Regions from separate parts of the Telluria sp. ZT3P26 genome, predicted to be linked through region 1. Evidence: predicted binding sites of a transcription regulator. Region 1 holds the regulator's gene; each other region holds the start of a gene.

Region 1 (5,059 bases):
AACGCGACCATGCAGATGAAATTGTCCGGCCGCGGCCGTATCGTCTATCCGCCACGCCAGCGCTGAAGGCCACCAGCCATGCGCGCGTGCTAACCCAGGACCAGCACCATCATGAAAAAACTCTTTGCTGCCGCTTTCTTTTCTCTCCTTTCCCTGAGCGCCATGGCAGAAAAGGCCGACTCGCTCAAGCAGGCGGCGCTCGAATACGATAACGGCGACCTCGATGGCGTCGCCGGCGTGCGCACCTTCACCGGCAACGTGATCCTGACCCGCGGCACGCTGCTGGTCAAGGCCGAACGCGCCGTGGTCCGGGATACGCCCGAAGGCTATATGAGCGTGACGCTTACCGCCGCCAACGGCAAGCCGGCCACCTTCCGCCAGAAGCGCGACGGCGGCCCGAACCTGTGGGTCGAAGGCCAGGCCGAACGCATCGAATACGACGAACGTACGGAGCTGGTGCGCCTGTACTCGAACGCCGTCGTCAAGGAACTCGAAAACGACCGCATGACCAACCAGATGACCGGCCCGTTCATTTCGTACGACAACCGCAAGGAAGTCGTCGCCGTGCGCAATGACGTCAGCGGCGAGAGCAAGGTTGGCGGCGGACGTGGCACGCTGATCCTGGCGCCCAAGCGTACGCCGGCCGGAGGCACGCAATGACGGAACTGAACGATCGCAGCACGCTGGTCGTCAAGGGCCTGCAGAAAAGCTATGGCAAGCGCCTGGTCGTGCGCGATGTGTCGCTGGATGTCGAATGCGGCGAAGTGGTAGGTTTGCTGGGCCCGAACGGCGCCGGCAAGACCACCTCGTTCTACATGATCGTCGGCCTGGTCCCATCGGACGCCGGCTCGATCAGCATCAACGGCACCGACATCACCAGCCTGCCGATCCATCGCCGCGCGGTGCTCGGCCTGTCGTACCTGCCGCAGGAAGCCTCGGTGTTTCGCAAGCTGACGGTGGAAGAAAACATCCGCGCCGTGCTCGAACTGCAGAAGGTCAACGGCAAGTCGCTCACCAAAACCGAGATCAACGACCGCCTCGATACCTTGCTGGCCGACCTGCAGATCGAGAAGCTGCGCGAGAACCCGGCGCTGTCGCTGTCGGGCGGCGAGCGCCGCCGCGTGGAGATCGCGCGTGCACTGGCGACCAACCCGCGCTTCGTGCTGCTTGACGAACCCTTTGCCGGCGTCGACCCGATCGCCGTGATCGAGATCCAGCGCATCGTGCGCTTCCTCAAGGAGCGCAAGATCGGCGTCCTGATCACCGACCACAATGTCCGCGAGACGCTTGGCATCTGCGACCGCGCCTACATCATCAATCAGGGCGCGGTGCTCGCATCCGGCCGGCCCGACGATATCATCGCCGACGAGTCGGTGCGCCGCGTGTACCTTGGTGAACATTTCCGCATGTAAGCCATGACCAATTGATGAAACAGTCCCTTCAGCTCCGCACTTCGCAGCACCTGGCGCTCACGCCACAGCTGCAGCAATCGATCCGGTTGCTGCAACTGTCGACGCTCGAACTGCACCAGGAGATCGAGCAGATACTGGGTGATAACCCGCTGCTCGAAAGGCTCGACGATCCGCTCGATCATTCGGTGCGCTTGCTGGCCGATGGGGCGATCAACAATGCGCCGGCACCCGGCGAGGCGCCGCCGGCGCCGGGCCAGCAGGCCGAAGGCGAGGGCAGCGCCCCGGCCGAGGGCGAGGGCGCTGAAGGCGGCGCGGTCGATGGCGACCGGCCCGACAATGACTGGAGCGAAGGCAGCGGCGCGTCGTCCGGCAGTGGCAGCAGCAGCGACGACGAAGACGGCCGCCCGCAGCTGGAAGCGTGCGCCATCACGCTGCGCGAACACCTGATGGAGCAGGTGCGCGAAACGCTGCTGTCAACCCGCGACCGCGCGCTGGCCGAACTGGTGATCGACGCGCTCGATGACAACGGCTACCTGGAAGAACCGCTCGACGACATCCACGCACGCCTGCCCGAAGAACTCGAGGTCGACCTCGACGAACTGCGCTGCGCGCTGGCGATGGTGCAGAGCATGGACCCGGTGGGCGTGGGCGCGCGCAGCGCGGCCGAATGCCTGGCGCTGCAGATCCGGCGCATGCCGGGCGTGCCGATGGTCACGCGCCGCATGGCCCTGAAGATCGTCGAAGGCTACCTGACCTGGTTCGCGCAGCGCGAATACAGCAAGCTGAAAAAGGCGCTCGATTGCGACGACGAAGACCTGCGCGAAGTGCAGGCCGTGGTCCGCCAGTGCAATCCGCATCCGGGCGCCGCGTTCGCGTCGAACGTGTCGGATTACGTGGTGCCGGACGTGATCGTGCGCCGTGCCAAGAACGGCTGGGCGGTCACGCTGAACCCGGACGTGATGCCGCGCCTGCGCGTGAACAGCCTGTACGCCACGATGCTCAAGCAGGGCCGCAGCGAGAGCCAGATGGGCGCGCAGATGCAGGAGGCGAAGTGGCTCATCAAGAACATGCGCCAGCGTTTCGACACGATCCTGCGTGTGGCCGAGGCGATCGTCGAACGCCAGCGCAACTTTTTCAGCCATGGCGCGGTTGCCATGCGGCCCCTTGTTTTGCGCGAGATAGCTGATACACTAGGTCTGCACGAGAGCACGATCTCTCGTGTCACAACCCAGAAATACATGCTGACCCCGCACGGCATGTTCGAGTTGAAGTATTTCTTCGGTAGCCACGTTGCCACCGAAGCGGGAGGCGAAGCATCCTCAACGGCAATCCGTGCGCTCATCGCACAATTGACAGGAGCAGAAGACCCTAAGAATCCATTATCCGACAGCAAGATCGCGGAAATGCTCGGGGAACAAGGCATGGTCATTGCGCGCAGGACGGTCGCAAAATACCGTGAAGCGCTCAAGATCCCCCCCGTCAGTCTCCGCAAAGCCTTGTAACAACGCCGCTCATACAGTCTGTGCCTTCAGCTCCTGTGTGGTGCAAGCGACGTGACATCTTCAAAGGAGTGTGTATGAACCTCACCATCAGTGGTCACCATCTCGAAGTAACCCCTGCCATCCGTGAATACGTTCAGAATAAGCTCGAGCGCATTATTCGCCATTTCGATCAAGTCATAGATACCCACGTCTTCCTGGCCGTCGATAACCTCACTGAAAAAGAAAAAAGGCAAAAAGCTGAAATCAACGTCCAGGTGTCGGGCAAGACCCTGCACGTGGCGAGCGTCGCGCAAGACCTGTATGCCGCAATCGACATGTTGATGGATAAACTGGATCGACAAATCCTGAAGCACAAGCAGATGCTGAAAGACCATAACCGAACATCGATCAAACGCCTGGACGTCGACGAAGCAGACGTCGCTGCCGCCTGATTCGAGCGCAGGTTAACATCGCCAGGGGCGTCTTTTCGGGACGCCCTTTTTGCATCCCGCTGCCGGTAAAATACGTGTTTCCTTTCGATGGATCACGCCATGTCCGAACACGTCCTGACCCGCATCGCCAACCGCGCCGGCATCATCACCCTCGACCGTCCCAAGGCGCTCAATTCGCTGTCGCTGGACATGGTGCGCGCGCTGACCGCGATCCTGCTCGACTGGCAGCATGACGCCGCCGTCGATGCGGTGGTGATCACCAGCAGCAGCGAAAAAGCGCTGTGCGCGGGCGGCGATATCCGTTTCTTCCACGACGTCGGCAACGCCTCGCCGCAGGGCGGCAGCGCACTGCTCGAGGATTTCTTCACCGAAGAATACGCGCTCAATCACCTGATCCATTTTTATCCGAAACCGTATATCGCGCTGATGGACGGCGTGGTCATGGGCGGCGGCATGGGCATCGCGCAGGGCGGGCCCGATTGCGGCCTGCGCATCGTCACCGACCGCACCAAGATGGCGATGCCCGAGGTGAATATCGGCCTGTTTCCCGATGTCGGCGGCAGCCATTTCCTGTCACACGCACCGGGCCAACTGGGGATGTTCCTGGGCTTGACCGGCCTGACGATCGGCGCGGCCGACGCGCTGTACGTGGGCCTGGCCGACGTGTTCGTGCCGGGCGCCGACCTGCCGGCGTTGCAGTCGCTGATCGAGGCGACGCCGGGCGCGGATCTGCCGGCGGCGATCCGCGCGTTCGCCACGGCGCACGCCGGCGAGAGCGAACTGCAGGCCAACCGCGCATGCATCGATGCGCATTTTGGCGCGGACTCGGTGGCGGCAATCATGGCGTCGCTCGAGGGTGACGACACGCCATTCGCGCAGAAGGCATTGCGCGCGATGCGTCAGCGCTCGCCGTTGATGATGTGCGTGACGCGCGAGCTGCTGCGGCGCGGCGCATCGCTCGATGTCGCCGACTGCCTGCGCCTGGAGCGCTCGCTCGTGCGCCGCAACTTCGAGCATGGTGAGGTACTCGAAGGCGTGCGCGCGCTCGTCATCGACAAGGACAATGCGCCGCAATGGAATCCGCCGTCGCTCGACCTCGTGACCGACGCGATGGTGGCGCACTTCTTTGCGCCGGTGTGGCCGGCGCATGCGCATCCGCTGCGCCATCTCGCGTAAGCCTCTTCATGCATATCCGTTTGCGCGTGACTTTTCGTGCAGGCGGTGCAAACATCGTGGCTTCATGAACCGATGAGGACCCCCGATGCGCATGACCGCCTTGCTGTTGTCGATGACCTTGTGCGGCAGCGCCGTCGCCCAGGCCTGGCAGCCTGACTTCAATGCGAGCGCATTCAAGGGACCGGCCTCTGGCCCTGCCAACGAGGTGCTGGTGCTGGGATCGCCCCATCTGTCGCAATTGCCGAACACCTTCCAGGCCGCCAGCCTGACGCTATTGAACGAGCGCCTGGCTGCATGGAAGCCGCAGGCGATCGCGATCGAGGCAGTGTCCGGGCCGCAGTGCGACTTCATGCGCCGTTATATGGCCCGCTACAAGGATTCGATTGATTCCTACTGCCGGGATACCGCACCGGCACGGCTGGCCACGGGGCTGGACGTTGCGGCAGCGACCGCGGCCGCGGAGGCCTTGCTGGCTGCCTGGCCCGAAGCGCCCACGGCCGCAGAACGTCGACGCCTTGCTGCGTTGTTCCTCGCTGGC
Region 2 (5,059 bases), on a different contig from region 1:
TCAGGGAAATTTCACGGGCGGCGCTCGGCACCGATGGCGTCGCCTTCAACGGCAAGGTGGCGGCCGCCACGGTCTTCACACAGCGCCTGGATGCGCCGAACGAAGTGGTGGCCTATGGGCGCGATGCGGCCTTTGCACTGGCCATGGAATTTCTTGCCACCATCAAGGATGCCGACAGCGCGCAAGCCGCGGTGGACCCGGTCGTGGTCGACGCGTGGATCGCGCGCATCGTGGGCGCCGAAGGCGCCGCGACCGACCATGTGGAACTGGTCGGGGTAGCGCCGCTGGCCTGATCAGGCCGCGGCCTCGCCGGCTGCGTTCTGGCCGGCGGCTGCCTGGCTGACGCCGGCGCTGTCGATGCAATGCGGGCACGACACGCCATACACATAGCTCGGCGCGAGTTGCTGGCGCGGCGTGACGATCGCGCGGCACGCGAAGCACTGCACGGTTTCGGTCGGCTCGAGCTTCGGATTGAGCGCGGTGCGGTAGTCGAACACGAAGCAGTCGCCCGTGTAGTGCGCGCCGCCGACGTCTTCAAAATACTTCAGGATGCCGCCCTCGAGCTGGTACACGCGCTCGTAGCCGATTTCCTTCATGTGGATCGCCGCTTTTTCGCAGCGGATTCCGCCGGTGCAGAAGGTCACGACCGTCTTGCCGGCCAGCTCATCGCGGTGTTGCGCCGCGACTTCGGGAAATTCGGTGAACTTGTCGATGCGGTAGTCGAGCGTATTCTCGAACGTGCCGACGTCGACTTCGAACGCATTGCGCGTTTCCATCATCACGACCTCGACGCCGTCGTCATCGTGCCCCTGGTCGAGCCAGCGCTTGAGCGTGACCGGATCGACCGCAGGCGCGCGGCCCAGCTCGGGCTTGATCAGTGGCATGCGCATCGTGATGATTTCTTTCTTGATCTTGACCAGCATGCGCTTGTGCGACTGTTCGGTCGACAGGCTTTCCTTCCACGTCAGGTCGGCCAGGCGGGCATCGCTGCGTACCCAGTCCAGATACGTGTCGATGTGCTCACGGGTGCCCGACAAGAACATATTGATGCCTTCCGGCGTGAGCAGCACGGTGCCCTTCAGGGCAAGCTCGTTGCACAGCGCCTGGTATTGGGGGCGCAGGGTTTCCAGATCGTCGAGCGTGACAAATTTGTAGGCGGCGATGTTGACGTACTGTTGAGCGGAAGACATGGCGGTAAGGAGAAGCAAACGTGAACGGGACAGGCCGACATTATAAGTCAGTCGGCGGCGCCAACCATCAGGGAAGGGCCGTATGCTTGTCGAATAGATTTACACCATTGCATCAGAGCATTGATGAATATCAAATAAGTCATTGATTTGTATGGTAGGTAATGAGCTGGCATCAAGTTTGCTTATAGGGGGCAGTACTGTTCAAACTTTGATCTACTAGGAAAACAACAATGATCCGTAATATCGCTCTGCTGGCCCTTTCGCTGACCGCCGGTGCCGCTTCGGCCGCTACCATTCCTGCTTCGCTGACCTTCAACTCGGACAGCAACAATGCCTACACCAACGTGATGCCGGCAGCCCAGAGCGGTAGCGTGTTGATCGACTTCAGCTTCACCTACACCGGCGCTACGGTCGACAACAACGACTTTTTGGCCCTGTGGTTCGGTAACTCGAACAACCTGTCCGAAGCCTATTCAGGCCCGAACGTCGGCTTCAAGGCAAACTGCGGTGACGGCACCTGCACCAACGACCTGTTCGCCCGCCTGGGCGGCGTGAGCGGCCCGTTCATGGCCAACAGCAACCTGATCGCAGGCACCACCTACAACATCTTCGCCAACCTGTACAAGGCCGCCGGCTCGACGACCTACAACCGCTTCGACATGTGGCTCAATCCAACGGCTACCGAAAAGTCGTCGCTGACCGGCGCCGACCTGATGGCAACCGGTAACTCGAACCTGACGTCGTTCGACACGATCGGTATTCGTACCCTGGGTCTGGACAAGGGCCTGACCATGAACGTGAACGGCCTGAACGTCACCGGCCTCGAGGCTGAAGTGCCTGAGCCAGGCAGCATCGCTCTGATGGGTCTGGCACTGGCCGGCCTGGCATTCACCCGTCGCAACAAGCGCGGCTGATCACGCAAGCGCGCGCAGGCTTTGGCCTGCTCGCCGGTGGTAGCTTGAAAACGTCGTTTCCTGCGCGAGTGGGAACGACGTTTTTTCACGTTAACCACAGAACGGAATCGGCTGGCAGTGCAGCACCGCGCGCGCGGGACAACCTGCGCCGGGAGATATTTCTGTAACGCCATTTGCGTCGGTCCGCGCCATGCGACTGGTCCGGGCGCGGTAAAATGCAGGGATGACTTCCCCGACTTTTACCCATCTGCGCATCCACTCCGAATACTCCATCGTCGACGGCCTGGTCCGTATTGACGAGCTGGTCAAGGCGGCGGTCAAGGATGGGCAGCCGGCCCTGGCCGTGACTGACCTGGCCAACACGTTTTGCCTGGTGCGCTTCTACAAAGAGGCGCGCGGCAAGGGCGTCAAGCCGATCGTCGGAGTCGATGCCTGGATCACCAACGACGACAACCGCGACAAGCCGCACCGCCTGCTGATCCTGGCCAAGAACCACACCGGCTACCTGCAGCTGTGCGACCTGCTGGCGCGTGCCTGGCTCACCAACCAGCACAAGGGCCGCGCCGAACTGCGCGCCGAATGGCTCGAAGCGCTGGCCACGTCCACGTCCACGCTCCATCCCGAGCAGTCGCAGGCCAATGGCCTGATCGTGCTGTCGGGCGCGCACTTTGGCGACATCGGCCAGGCCATCGAGAACGGCGACATCGCCCGCGCCGAAGCCAATGCCGCGCGCTGGGCACGCGTGTTCCCGGGCCACTTCTATATCGAGATCCAGCGCGCCGGCCAGCTCAATCAAGAGCAGCAGGTGCGCCATTCGGTCGCGCTGGCCGGGCGCCTCGGGCTGCCGGTCGTGGCGACGCACCCGGTGCAGTTCCTCGACAAGGACGAATACATCGCCCACGAAGCGCGCGTCTGCATCGCCGAGGGCGAGATGCTGGCCAACGCCAAGCGCGTGCGCCGCTTCAACGAGAACATGTGCTTCAAGTCGCAGGCCGAAATGGCCGAACTGTTCAGGGATTTGCCGGGGGCGCTGGCCAACTCCGTTGAAATCGCCAAGCGCTGCAACGTCACGCTCACGCTGGGCAAGCCGCAGCTGCCGAACTTCCCGACGCCGGGCATGACGATCGACGAATTCCTGATCGCCGAGACCAAAAAAGGCCTGGAAGACCGCCTGCTGCAGCTGTACCCGAACGAGGCGGAGCGCGAACGCGAGCGCCCGCGCTACGAAGCGCGTCTGGACTTCGAAAATCAAACGATCATCAACATGAAGTTCCCCGGCTACTTCCTGATCGTGGCCGAGTTCATCCAGTGGGGCAAGAACAACGATGTGCCGATTGGCCCGGGCCGCGGTTCGGGTGCCGGTTCGCTGGTGGCGTATGCGCTCAAGATTACCGACCTGGATCCGCTCAAGTACAACCTGCTGTTCGAGCGTTTCCTGAACCCTGAACGCGTCTCGATGCCCGACTTCGACATCGACTTTTGCCAGGAAAAGCGCGAACTCGTCATCCAGCACGTGAAAGACCTGTACGGGCGCGATGCGGTCTCGCAGATAGCCACCTTCGGCACGATGGCGGCCAAGGGCGCGATCCGTGACGTCGGCCGCGTGCTCGATTTCGGCTACAACTTCTGCGACGGCATCTCCAAGCTGATTCCGTTCAAGCCGGGCAAGCAGGTGTCGATTGCCGAGGCGATCGAAGAAGAACCGATGCTCAAGGAGCGCCTCGAGAACGAAGAAGAGGTCAAGACGCTGCTCGAACTGGCGCAGAAGGTCGAAGGCATCACGCGTAATATCGGCATGCACGCCGGTGGCGTGCTGATCGCGCCGGGTAAACTCACCGACTTCTGTCCGCTCTACACGCAGGGCGGCGATACCGGCGTGGTCTCGCAGTATGACAAGGACGACGTGGAGGCCGTGGGCCTGGTCAAGTTCGACTTTCTGGGTCTGACCACGCTGACGATCCTCGACCGCGCCGTCAAGTACATCAAGCAGCTCGACCCGGCCGAGAGCGAATTCGATCTGGCCAAGCTGGCGCTGGACGACCGCGCATCGTACAAGCTGCTGTCCGACGCCAAGACCGTCGCGATCTTCCAGCTGGAGTCGCGCGGCATGCAGGGCATGCTCAAGGATGCGCGGCCCGACCGCTTCGAGGACATCATCGCGCTGGTCGCGCTGTACCGCCCGGGCCCGATGGACCTGATCCCCGACTTCTGCAAGCGCAAGCACGGCGAAAAATTCGATTATCCCGATCCGCGCACCGAGTCGATCCTGTCCGAGACCTACGGCATCATGGTCTACCAGGAGCAGGTGATGCAGATGGCGCAGATCGTCGGCGGCTATTCGCTGGGCGGCGCCGACATGCTGCGCCGCGCGATGGGCAAGAAGAAGGCCGAAGAAATGGCCGAGCACCGCGAGATCTTCCGCGCCGGTGCAGCCAAGGACGGCCTCACCACGGCCAAGGCCGACGAAATCTTCGACCTGATGGAAAAGTTCGCGGGCTACGGCTTCAACAAGTCGCACGCCGCCGCCTACGCGCTGCTGTCGTACCACACGGCGTACCTGAAGGTGCACCACACCGCCGCGTTCATGGCAGCCAATATGTCGCTGGCGATGGAAGACACCGAGAAGATCAAGATCCTGGTCGAGGATGCAAAAGAAGTCTGCAAGCTCACCATCCTGCCGCCGGACGTCAACGAATCGCAGTTCCGCTTCACGCCGGAGGGCGAGGCGCGCTCGAAAACAGGCAAGCAGGTCACCAATATCCGCTACGGCCTGGGCGGCGTGAAGGGCGCGGGGCAGGGCGCGATCGAGGCGATCATCGCCGCGCGCACGGCGGGCGGCAAGTTCAAGGACCTGTTCGACTTCTGCAACCGGGTCGACCGCAAGCAGATCAACCGCCGCACGATCGAATCGCTGATCCGCGCCGGCGCGATGGATGCCTTCGGCGTCGACCGCTC
Region 3 (5,059 bases), on a different contig from region 1:
CGACCAGTCAAGCCGCCACCGCCGGATGCGCCTGCTTGCGGTACAAGAACTCCAGCACCTGCCGGCGATGCTCGGTATAGCGCGCATCCTGCGCCAGCGCCACCCGGTCTCGCGGGCGCTCGAGTTCCACGGCGACGATCTCGCCGATCGTCGCCGCCGGCCCGTTGGTCAGCATGACGATCCGGTCCGACAGCAGCACTGCCTCGTCCACATCGTGCGTCACCATCACCACCGTGGATTTGGTCGCCGCCACGATCTTGAGCAGCTCGTCCTGCAAGTGCGCCCGCGTGAGCGCGTCGAGTGCGCCGAATGGCTCGTCCATCAACAGCACCTTCGGCTGCATCGCCAGCGCCCGCGCGATGCCGACACGCTGCTTCATGCCGCCCGAGATTTCATGCGGCCGCTTCGTTTCCGCGCTCGTCAGGCCCACCAGCGCCAGCGCATCCATCGTCCGCTCGCGCAACTGCGCGCGTGATTCCAGTGAGCCAAACACCCGCTCGACGCCCAGGTGGATGTTCTCGTAGCACGTCAGCCATGGCAGCAGCGAATGATTCTGGAACACCACCGCGCGCTCCGGTGACGGGCCGCCGATCTCGCGGCCAGCGCAGATCAGCACGCCCGCCGTCGGCTTGAGCAGCCCGGCGACCAGGTTCAGCAGTGTCGACTTGCCGCAGCCCGAGTGGCCGATCAGCGTGATGAATTCGCCCTTGCGCACTGTCAGGTCGACCCCCTGCAGCGCCTGGAACACGCCCTTCTTCGTGTGAAACGCCATCTCGACGCCGGCGATGTCGATGAATTTCTTTTGCAGTTCGTCCATGATCGAAACCCTTTCAGTTAGCCACTTGTTCGTGGGTCAGTGCGCGCGCCAGCGACACCAGCGCCAGTTCGAGCAGCAGGCCGACGACGCCGATGATGGCAATTGCGATGATGATGTGCGCCACGTTCAGGTTGTTCCACTCGTCCCACACCCAGAAGCCGATGCCCACGCCGCCGGTCAGCATTTCGGCTGCGACGATGACGAGCCATGCGGTGCCAATGGCCAGGCGTACGCCGGTCAGGATGTACGGCAGCGCCGATGGCAGCAGGATCTTGGTGAGGATCTTCCACTCCGACAGGTTCAGCACGCGCGCCACGTTCATGTAGTCCTGCGGCACACGCTGCACGCCGACGGCCGTGTTGATGATCATCGGCCAGATCGAGCAGATGAAGATCGACCAGATCGCCGCCGGGTCGGCCGACTTGAATACCAGCAGGCCAATCGGCAGCCAGGCCAGCGGCGAGACGGGCTTGAGCAGGCTGATGATCGGGCCGAACATGCGGCTGACGAACTGCACGCGCCCGATCACGAAGCCCAGCGGAATCCCGATCAGTGCCGCCAGGCCGAAGCCGATCGCCACGCGCTGCAGCGATGCCAGCACGTTCCAGCCGATGCCCTGGTCGTTGGGGCTGTTGCGGTAGAACGGATCGGCAAACAGTTCGAGCGCCGCATGCCACGTGACCAGTGGCGATGGAAACGCCTCGTTCTGCGCGGCGATCACCTGCCAGACCAGCAGCACGAGCGCGATGCCGGTCAGCGGCGGCGCCACGCGCCGGACTGCCGTGGCAAACGGCTGCGCGCGACGTGCAGCGACGGCAGCGGCCGGCTTGCGCGGCGTCGCGGTGCGTGCCGGCCCGCTGACGGCCACCGGCACTGGCGCCGGCTCGTGGGGAACGGATTTCAACAGGGCATTCATGACGGCTCCTCGCAGTACGGGTGAATGGTCAAGCCTTGACCTTGAACGACGCGGCATACGCCTGTGGGTTCTTGCCATCCCACACGGTGCCGTCCATCAGCTTCGATGTGCGCAGCAAGCCCGCCGGGACCGGCGTCTTCGTCATCGTCGCGGCTTCCTTGTACAACTGCACCTGGTTGACCGCCGTGGCCACCGCCAGGTAATCCGGATCGGTCTTGAGCAGGCCCCAGCGGCGATGCTGCGTCATGAACCACATGCCATCGGACAGGTACGGGAAGTTGACCAGGCCGTCGTTGTAGAACTTCATGTGGTTCGCGTCGTCCCAGGTCTTGCCCATGCCGTTCTGGTAGCGGCCCATGATGCGCTGGTCAATCGCGTCCTTGCTGGTGTTGACGTACGATTTGGCGGCGATCACTTCGGCCATCTTGTTCTTGTTGGCCAGCGATGCATCGATCCACTTGCCTGCTTCGAGGATGGCAGCCATCATCGCGCGGCACGTGTTCGGATTGGCTTTCGCGAACGCCAGCGTCGAGCCCAGTACCTTCTCGGGGTGGTCGCGCCAGATGTCCTGGGTCGTCGTGGCCGTGATGCCGATGCCATCCATGATGGCGCGGTGGCCCCACGGCTCGCCGACGCAGAAGCCGTCCATGTTCCCGATGCGCATATTGGCCACCATCTGCGGCGGCGGCACGGTGATCACCTTGGCGTCCTTCATCGGATTGATGCCGTTGGCGGCCAGCCAGTAATACAGCCACATCGCGTGGGTGCCGGTCGGGAAGGTTTGCGCGAACGTGTAGTCGCGCTTTTCGGTGCGCATCAGTTTGGCGAGCGAGGCGCCGTCGACCGCGCCCTTGGTGGCCAGTTGCTTCGACAGCGTGATGGCCTGGCCATTGTTGTTCAGTCCCATCAGCACGGCCATGTCCTTCTTCTGGCCGCCAATGCCCATCTGCACGCCGTACAGCAGGCCGTACAGCACGTGGGCGGCATCCAGGTCGCCATTGGCAAGCTTGTCGCGCACGCCGGCCCACGAGGCCTCTTTACTCAGCACGAACTTGACGCCGTATTTCTTGTCGAAGCCCAGCACCGACGCCATCACGACCGATGCGCAGTCGGTCAGCGGAATGAAGCCGATTTTGATCTCGGTCTTCTCGGGTTTGTCCGATCCCGCTGCCCATGCCCCGCCCCCGGCCAGCCCCAGCAGGCCGCCAGCCGCTGCCAGCGAGGCACCCTGGATGATGTTCCTGCGCGTCCCGTCGACGTTCGTGCCGGTGGACGGGTTGCCCTGCGCTTGACGCTGTTGATTTTCCATTGCGAATCCCAAAAAGTGATCAGGCAAAAAAAAACGACTACCCCACATGAACGTGTTCATGCGTTGGTAGACGTCGTTGTCCGGGGAGGCGGGCCAGCATTGGCATGCACCTCGTGCGCTCCGTTGCGCATCAGTCATTACGCAAGCTTCGTGCCAGTGGCCTCCGCAGAGTGCGGCGCAAGAATGGCCACGCTGCGGTGCACCGCAGCATGGCGTGCGCGGCGCACTACGATCGCGCAGCGCCTCTTTTTGGACGGCGCTGCAGGCCGGGCAAGCCGGCTGTCCGTACGCGCGCACGGTTGACAACGTGGCCTTCCACAACCCGATGCGTGCATGCTAGGATTGTTTATTGCCTCAAACACAAGCAGAAGCACAGTACCGACCGTGCACCGCCGGGGCCTGCAACTGGAGCCAACCATGCACACCGAACAAGCGCAGCGTCACCGCACGCCGATCCATACGGCGACCGCCGTCGACCGCAGCAATCCCAAGAAGCCGCGCCGGCATATCGCGCAAGACATCGTCTCGGGCCGCCGCCGCCTGCGCCAGCGCATCGGCGTGGTCGCCGTCGTCTGCATCGGCCTGGCCACGCTGCTGGTCGCGTTCGAGTAAGCCGGGCTATACTGCGCCATTACCCGTTCAGCCAGGATCGCATGTCGCTGTTGCACACGCTACGCATTACGCACACCAGCACGGCCCTGCGCCGCTTGCTCCTGTGCGCATGCGCGCTGATCCTGGCGCTGCAACTCATCGGCAGCTCGTACCACGACCATGACCTGGCCGAGCAGCTGTCCGACTGCGTCAGCTGCCAGGTTGCAGCGCATGCCACGGCCGACCTGCCGGCCGTGTCGCCACAATTGCTGGCCGTCTTCCTGGCGGTCGCCTACCTTCTGGCGCGCCTGCCGCGCCCTGCGCCCTTCTACCGGCGCCAGTACCTGATCCCTTCCCCCCAGGCGCCACCACGCCACCAGTCCGTCCACTGATTCGTTCGTGCGCCGCCGCGGCTGCCAGCGTGGCCTGACGGCGTAGCGGCACGAGTCATCTCCATCCCGTTTGCCGGCGCGGCACCTGTGCGCGCGTCTGCATCCGGCGCGCACGCTGCATGCGTGCGCCGGCATACCTTGTTGACTTTGAAAGAACACGATGACCATGACCACTCCTGCCATGGAAGCGACCGGCGTGACCGTCGCCTACGGCGCCACGACCGTCCTGCGCGACCTGAACCTGCGCGTCGCGCGCGGCGAAATCTACGCCCTGCTGGGCGGCAATGGCGCCGGCAAATCGACGACGCTCAACGCCTTCCTCGGCTTTCTCGCACCGCAGGCCGGCAGCGTGCGCGTGTGCGGCATCGACGTTGCCGCCGACCCGCTCGCCGCGCGCGGCCAGCTTGCCTACGTGCCGGAAAACGTCGCACTCTATGAACACCTGAGCGCCCGCGAAAACATCGACTACTTCCTGCGCCTGGCCGGTAGTCACCCCATCGACGCCACCATCGACGATGCCTTGCGCGCGGTGCGGCTCGACCCGGCCGCATGGACGCGGCGCCTGGGCGGCTACTCGAAGGGCATGCGCCAGAAGGTCGCGATCGCGCTCGCCGTGGCGCGCCAGGTGCCGCTGCTGCTGCTCGACGAGCCGACCACGGGCCTGGATCCGCAGGCCACCAGCGAATTCAACACGCTGCTGCAGGACTTGCGCGCACGGGGCAGCGCCATCTTCATGGTCACGCATGATCTGCTGGGCGCCGCCGAAGTGGCGGACCGCATCGGCTTTCTGGAGCGTGGCCACATCAGCCACGAAGTGGCCGCCAGCAGCGCCGAACGCTATGACGTGCGCGACCTGTACCGGCGCTACGCCGGCGCTGCTGCCAGACCGGAGGCCGCATGAGCGTTTCCCAAGCACTGCCCGCAGTTGCCTTGGGCGAGTGGCGCGCCATGCTGCGCAACCAGGTGGCCGTGGCCGCCGGCATCCTGATGCTGGCGCTCACGCTCGTGGCGATCGTCGTCAGCCATGAGCGTGT
Region 4 (5,059 bases), on a different contig from region 1:
ATAAAAATCGAACAGCAGCCCGATTGCAACGTCCCATGCGCTGCGCTTGAGCCCCACGGTAACCGTCGACAAATCGCGCCAGCCGGCCACCGTCTGCCAGTTGCCAGGTTCGTCCAGGGCAACGGCAAAGGTCGCCCCCATATCGGGCACGATCTTGTGATCGAAGACGACGCCAAACTGGCGTTTGCCGTCCGCTTCAAAGCTGAACGTCCCGGACTGGACGTCGAATACCCGCTCGAAGCGGACCGTCTCGATGTGCATGTGCTCTCCCCAGTGGCTGGCGTGCTCCCTGCACCGTAGCGCAGGCCGGTCGACCTGTCCAGCAGACGGGGCGATTCATGCACCCTGCATCAGCCAGGAATGCGGTTGACGAGCGGTTCGCCGCGTTCGAATGCACTGATGCTGTCGATGGTCGTGCGCATGATCTGGCCGATCGCTTCAACCGTGAAGAAGGCCTGGTGGCCCGTGACGATCACGTTCGGGAACGATACCAGGCGCTGGATCACGTCGTCCAGGATGATGGTCGATGACAGGTCCTGGAAGAACAGGCTGGCTTCCTGTTCGTAGACGTCGATGGCCAGGCCGCCCAGCTGGCCCGTCTTTAGCGCCTGGACCACCGCGTCGGTATCGACCAGCCCACCCCGGCTGGTGTTGATCAGCACACAGCCGCGCTTGACGCGCGCGAGGGCGGCCGCATCGACGATGTGGTGCGTCGTATCGAGCAGCGGGCAATGCAGCGAGACGACGTCGCTGCAGGCCAGCAGCTCGTTCACGCTGGCGTAGCGGCCGCCGAGTGCTTCGAATGCCGGCGTCGGATACAGGTCATGGCCCACGAGCGTGCAGCCGAAACCGGCCATGATGCGGGCAAAGATCAGCCCGATCTTGCCAGTACCGATCACGCCGACGGTCTTGCCGTGCAGGTCAAAGCCCATCAGGCCATCGAGATCGAAATTGCCTTCACGCGTGCGCACGCTGGCGCGCGCAATCTTGCGGTTCACGGCCAGCAGCAGGCCCACCGCGAATTCGGCGACCGAGTTCGGCGAATAGTCGGTGACGCGCACCACCTCGATACCAAGCCGGCGTGCGGCCGCGGCATCGATATGGTTGTAGCCGGTCGAGCGCGTGGCCACCAGGCGCGTGCCCTGCCGCGCAAGGATGTCCAGTACGGCAGCATCGACCGTGTCGTTGACGAACACGCACACGGCGACACAGCCTGCCGCATGGCTCGCCGTCTGGACACTGAGTCGCTCTTCGATGAACAACAACGCATGGCCGACACCATCATTGGCCTGCGCCAGCATGGTCTTGTCATAACGGCGTGCACTGAATACGGCTGTTTTCAAGCGGTTCTCCTGCTGGTTCATGGTCCAGCCGTTATACGCCCTTGCCCGCGATATGCACAGTCTAACCGTCGCACGCTGGCAAATCGACGGCGCGCAGGCCTACAAGCGAATGTGAACTGGCGCACAGAAGCCAAATGATGCAAATAAGACAATAAAATTGTTGAATTTGAAACCGAACCGAGGAGTCGATCATGAAGCGTCACATCTGCCAACTGCTGCTGCTTGCCACCACGACGATGGCAGCGCCAGTCGCATTTTCCGAGACCAGCATCGTCAAGTGTGTCGACGACGCCGGCCGCGTGACCCTGACCGATCGTCCTTGCGAAGCCGGCGTGACGACCGTGCGCATGGCCAGTGAACCCGCCAACGATGGCGTGACGCGTGTCCATGCCCATCCATTGGCTGCCGATGCAAGCGTCCTGCCACCACCCCGCGCTTTTCAACGCATCCATGTCCCCGTTACGCGTGTGGCCTCTAAGCCATTGGCCAGTGACATCGCAACGCTGAAGGCAGCGCGCGCCCAGTTCGTGCTGAGCGACGTACGTTCAACGCCTGCATTGGCCAACCTCGACTGATCTACGCGCCCTGCGATCCGGATCAAAAACTGTCGATACAATTTACACTGATTAATCCACTGTCTTGAGCAACATCAAAATAGGTAGTCAAATCAAGAACCTATTAGGAATCGCAAGCGTGGCATGTTTATTGCATAACTGACAAGCAGATACTTAATGGAGGCTATCTTGTCAGTGCGCTCATTCAAACAATTACTGGTCGGTGTGTCGCTGCTTGCCTGCACTTCTGCGTTCGCCACGCCATTCACCTTTGACATCGCGGGCGCCCGAGGTGTCGGTGAGTTCGGCAACGCGGGTAACGACGTCTATGAAATCAATGTCGGCGCCAATGCGACCATCACCAGCGTCAGCTATAACGTCAACCTGACCGCGTTCCCACCCAGCTTCCTGTCTGAGATGTTTCTGGCGTTCACCAATTCCAGCGCATCGATCGGGGTGGACCTTCAGCCAGGCATTGGCGTTAACGAGGCAGGCACACAGACATTCACGGGCATGGAGGATCTGCTTGCCGACGGCATCAGCTTCAGCGTGGATGCCGACGGCATCCTGCGCCTGGAGTTTTATGAAAGCTTCGATGATGAATCGGTGTCGCCTGACGGCATCTGGAATTTCGGCACCATCACGTTCAATACCGATGCCACCGAAGTCCCTGAGCCGGCAACTGGCGTGCTGATCGGTGCTGGCCTGGCACTGATGGCCTGCACGACCCGCCGCCGTCGCACTGCCGTCAAGATTGCCGCCTGAGCGGCCCTGCATCAACACAACCATGTTGTTTGGGTAAGCGGTCAGCGAACTGCCCGGTGCCTGGCCACAGCAGGCGCTACCGGCTAGTGCAGCCGCGTCACGCTGGCCAGATGCGACGTCGGGGGCTTGTCCCACTCGCCCAGCAGCGCCAGCAAGGCGGCATCCTGGATGAAGCTGGCGCTCGAGCGCCCTTCCAGCAGGCGTTCGGGCGGCATCGAGCGCGCCACGACAAAGCCTTGGACGTAATCGACGCCGATTTCCTGCAAGGTCTGGACCGTCGCCGCATCCTCGGCCCATTCCGCGATCGTCTTCATGCCCAGGTTGACCGCCAGGCTGACAATGGCCTCGACGATCGCCACGTTGGCCGGATGCGCATTGATATTGACGATGAAGTTGCCATCGATCTTGAGCACGTCTGCCGGCAATTCTTTCAGGTACGAGAACGATGTGTAGCCGGCACCGAAGTCGTCCAGTGCCACCTTCACGCCAAAGCCGCGCACCTGGTCGATGAAGCGGCGCGTGTTGTCCAGGTCGTGCAGGGCCACGCTCTCGGTGATTTCCAGGCACAGGCGGCTGGCCACGTGCACGTAGCGGCCCAGGATCTCGAACGTGTCCTGCACGAAGCGCTCGTCGTTGAGCGATGCTCCGGACAGGTTCATGCAGACGAAGCGGGTATTGACCAGCGCATCGTTGTGCTCGGCGATCCAGGCCAGCGTACTGGTGAGCACCCAGCGGTCGATCACGCTCGCGCGCCCGCTTTTTTCAGCCGCGGCAATCACGGCGCCGGCCGGCACGACGCGGCCATCGGGCTCGCGCATGCGCAGCAGCACTTCGAAGTTGAGCGACTCGAACGGCGTGCGCAGCGACATGATCGGCTGCATTTCCAGCAGCAGCCCGTCGGTGGCGCACGGGCCAGACAGGCGCTCGACCAGATCGAGTTCGGCAGCGCGCTGGCGGAATGCATCGGCGCCGCGCTCGTATACGACCAGGCCATCACCCATGCCAGTCTTGGCTTCGCGGCAGGCGCGGTCGGCAGTGGAAACGGCATCTTTCATCGGCATGCCGGGCACCACCTCGATCAGGCCGACTGAGGCGCGCACGTGGAAGGCCTTGTCACCCACGCGGTACGGCGTGCTGCCCAGCCGGTCGACGATGCCGCGAATGATGATCGAGGCCAGCGGGATGGCAGTCTCGGGCATCACGATGACGAATTCGTCGCCGCCCACGCGGCCCAGTTGCTGGCCGCCGGCCAGCATCGCGCCCATCCGTTCACAGACCTGCTTGAGCACTTCGTCGCCGGCGGCATGCCCGAACAGATCGTTGATCAGCTTGAAGCGGTCGAGATCGACATAGGCCAGCGCCATCGGGCGACCGGCAGCCAGGCTTGCAATGGCATTGCTGAACTCGCGCTCGATGCCGCGCCGGTTGAAGACCTTGGTCAGTGGATCGTTGTTGGCCATGAAGCGCAGCTGCTCGGTGGCCTTGTGTTTTTCGGTGGTGTCCTGCAGCACGCCCTCGATGCGGGACCTGGCCAGCGTGGCGCTGACCTGGAAGCGCTGCGTGCCGTCGCGGCTCGTGAGTTCCATCTCGGCTTCGACTTTCGCATGGACCTGCTCGTGCAAGGCGGCCCAGCTCGCTTCGGTGAAGAACTGGCGCCATGCCGTACGGCCTGCCGTGAAATCGGTGATGCCCAGCATTTTTTGCAGCGCCGGGTTCACGCTCAGGAAGTGGCCATAGATATCGAGCGTGAACAGGCCGACAGGCATGGCCTTGTACGCATGCTCGAGTTCTTCCTGGGCTTCCTGGCGCTTCTCGGTTTCCATGCGCATCTGTTCGGCCACGGCCAGCGCCGCCAGCAGGCTTGACGCCAGCGCGGCGGTAACGCTGTTGATCACGCCCAGCAGCTCGCGCATGCCGAACGCGGCGGACGCCACTTCGGCTAGCGAGGCCATGAAGGTGACCGCGAACGATGCCGCGAACCAGCCCGCGACACGGGTGCGCGATTCGACGATGATCTTGAACAGCCCAATGGTCATCAGCGAGAAGCAGCACGCCAGGATGCCCCACATCAGCGGCAGGTACATCCCGTACGGGACCAGGATGGCGGCAGCCAGCATCGGCATGCACAGCCACTGCATGACGCGCATCGGCACCACGTAGCGCATCTCGGCCAGGTGGTCCTTGAGCAGCGCCTGGTACAGCGTCAGCGTGGCGATGCCGTACATCGTGAACGTGACGGCGCGGCTGCGCAGCAGCCAGTCGGACGGCACCGCCTGGCCGAGCCACTGGATGTCCCAGCCGGCCGACAGCGCGCCCACGCGCAGGTTCAGGATCAGCCAGCCGGCGAACATCACGTACACCGGCTCGCGGTTGATCAGCGCCGTGATCAGGATGAAC

The links. The regulator sigma-54, encoded in region 1, starts transcription at its own class of promoters, with help from an activator protein. The targets are predictions, from matches to a motif close to TGGCANGNAANCTGCTTT.
Region 2: the regulator sigma-54 is predicted to act here: its motif matches at 1,358-1,375, upstream of AC56LN_RS02290 (PEP-CTERM sorting domain-containing protein).
Region 3: the regulator sigma-54 is predicted to act here: its motif matches at 3,181-3,198, upstream of AC56LN_RS17510 (CmpA/NrtA family ABC transporter substrate-binding protein).
Region 4: the regulator sigma-54 is predicted to act here: its motif matches at 2,038-2,055, upstream of AC56LN_RS06135 (PEP-CTERM sorting domain-containing protein).

What each region holds. Positions count from the first base shown of each region.
Region 1 is NZ_JCASII010000006.1:82,766-87,824, forward strand. Features, by position in the region: gene lptC (LPS export ABC transporter periplasmic protein LptC) at 1-66, shown strand, start outside; gene lptA (lipopolysaccharide transport periplasmic protein LptA) at 112-660, shown strand; gene lptB (LPS export ABC transporter ATP-binding protein) at 657-1,412, shown strand; gene AC56LN_RS19165 (RNA polymerase factor sigma-54) at 1,427-2,914, shown strand; gene hpf (ribosome hibernation-promoting factor, HPF/YfiA family) at 2,989-3,345, shown strand; gene AC56LN_RS19175 (enoyl-CoA hydratase/isomerase family protein) at 3,445-4,521, shown strand; gene AC56LN_RS19180 (DUF5694 domain-containing protein) at 4,607-5,059, shown strand, end outside.
Region 2 is NZ_JCASII010000001.1:505,880-510,938, forward strand. Features, by position in the region: gene AC56LN_RS02280 (DUF4214 domain-containing protein) at 1-293, shown strand, start outside; gene AC56LN_RS02285 (sulfurtransferase) at 294-1,190, opposite strand; gene AC56LN_RS02290 (PEP-CTERM sorting domain-containing protein) at 1,421-2,104, shown strand; gene dnaE (DNA polymerase III subunit alpha) at 2,328-5,059, shown strand, end outside.
Region 3 is NZ_JCASII010000005.1:241,596-246,654, reverse strand. Features, by position in the region: gene AC56LN_RS17520 (ABC transporter ATP-binding protein) at 8-817, opposite strand; gene ntrB (nitrate ABC transporter permease) at 831-1,733, opposite strand; gene AC56LN_RS17510 (CmpA/NrtA family ABC transporter substrate-binding protein) at 1,762-3,042, opposite strand; gene AC56LN_RS17505 (hypothetical protein) at 3,460-3,654, shown strand; gene AC56LN_RS17500 (hypothetical protein) at 3,696-4,025, shown strand; gene AC56LN_RS17495 (ABC transporter ATP-binding protein) at 4,192-4,926, shown strand; gene AC56LN_RS17490 (DUF3526 domain-containing protein) at 4,923-5,059, shown strand, end outside.
Region 4 is NZ_JCASII010000001.1:1,390,693-1,395,751, reverse strand. Features, by position in the region: gene AC56LN_RS06150 (hypothetical protein) at 1-261, opposite strand, end outside; gene AC56LN_RS06145 (2-hydroxyacid dehydrogenase) at 351-1,343, opposite strand; gene AC56LN_RS06140 (DUF4124 domain-containing protein) at 1,535-1,918, shown strand; gene AC56LN_RS06135 (PEP-CTERM sorting domain-containing protein) at 2,075-2,662, shown strand; gene AC56LN_RS06130 (putative bifunctional diguanylate cyclase/phosphodiesterase) at 2,746-5,059, opposite strand, start outside.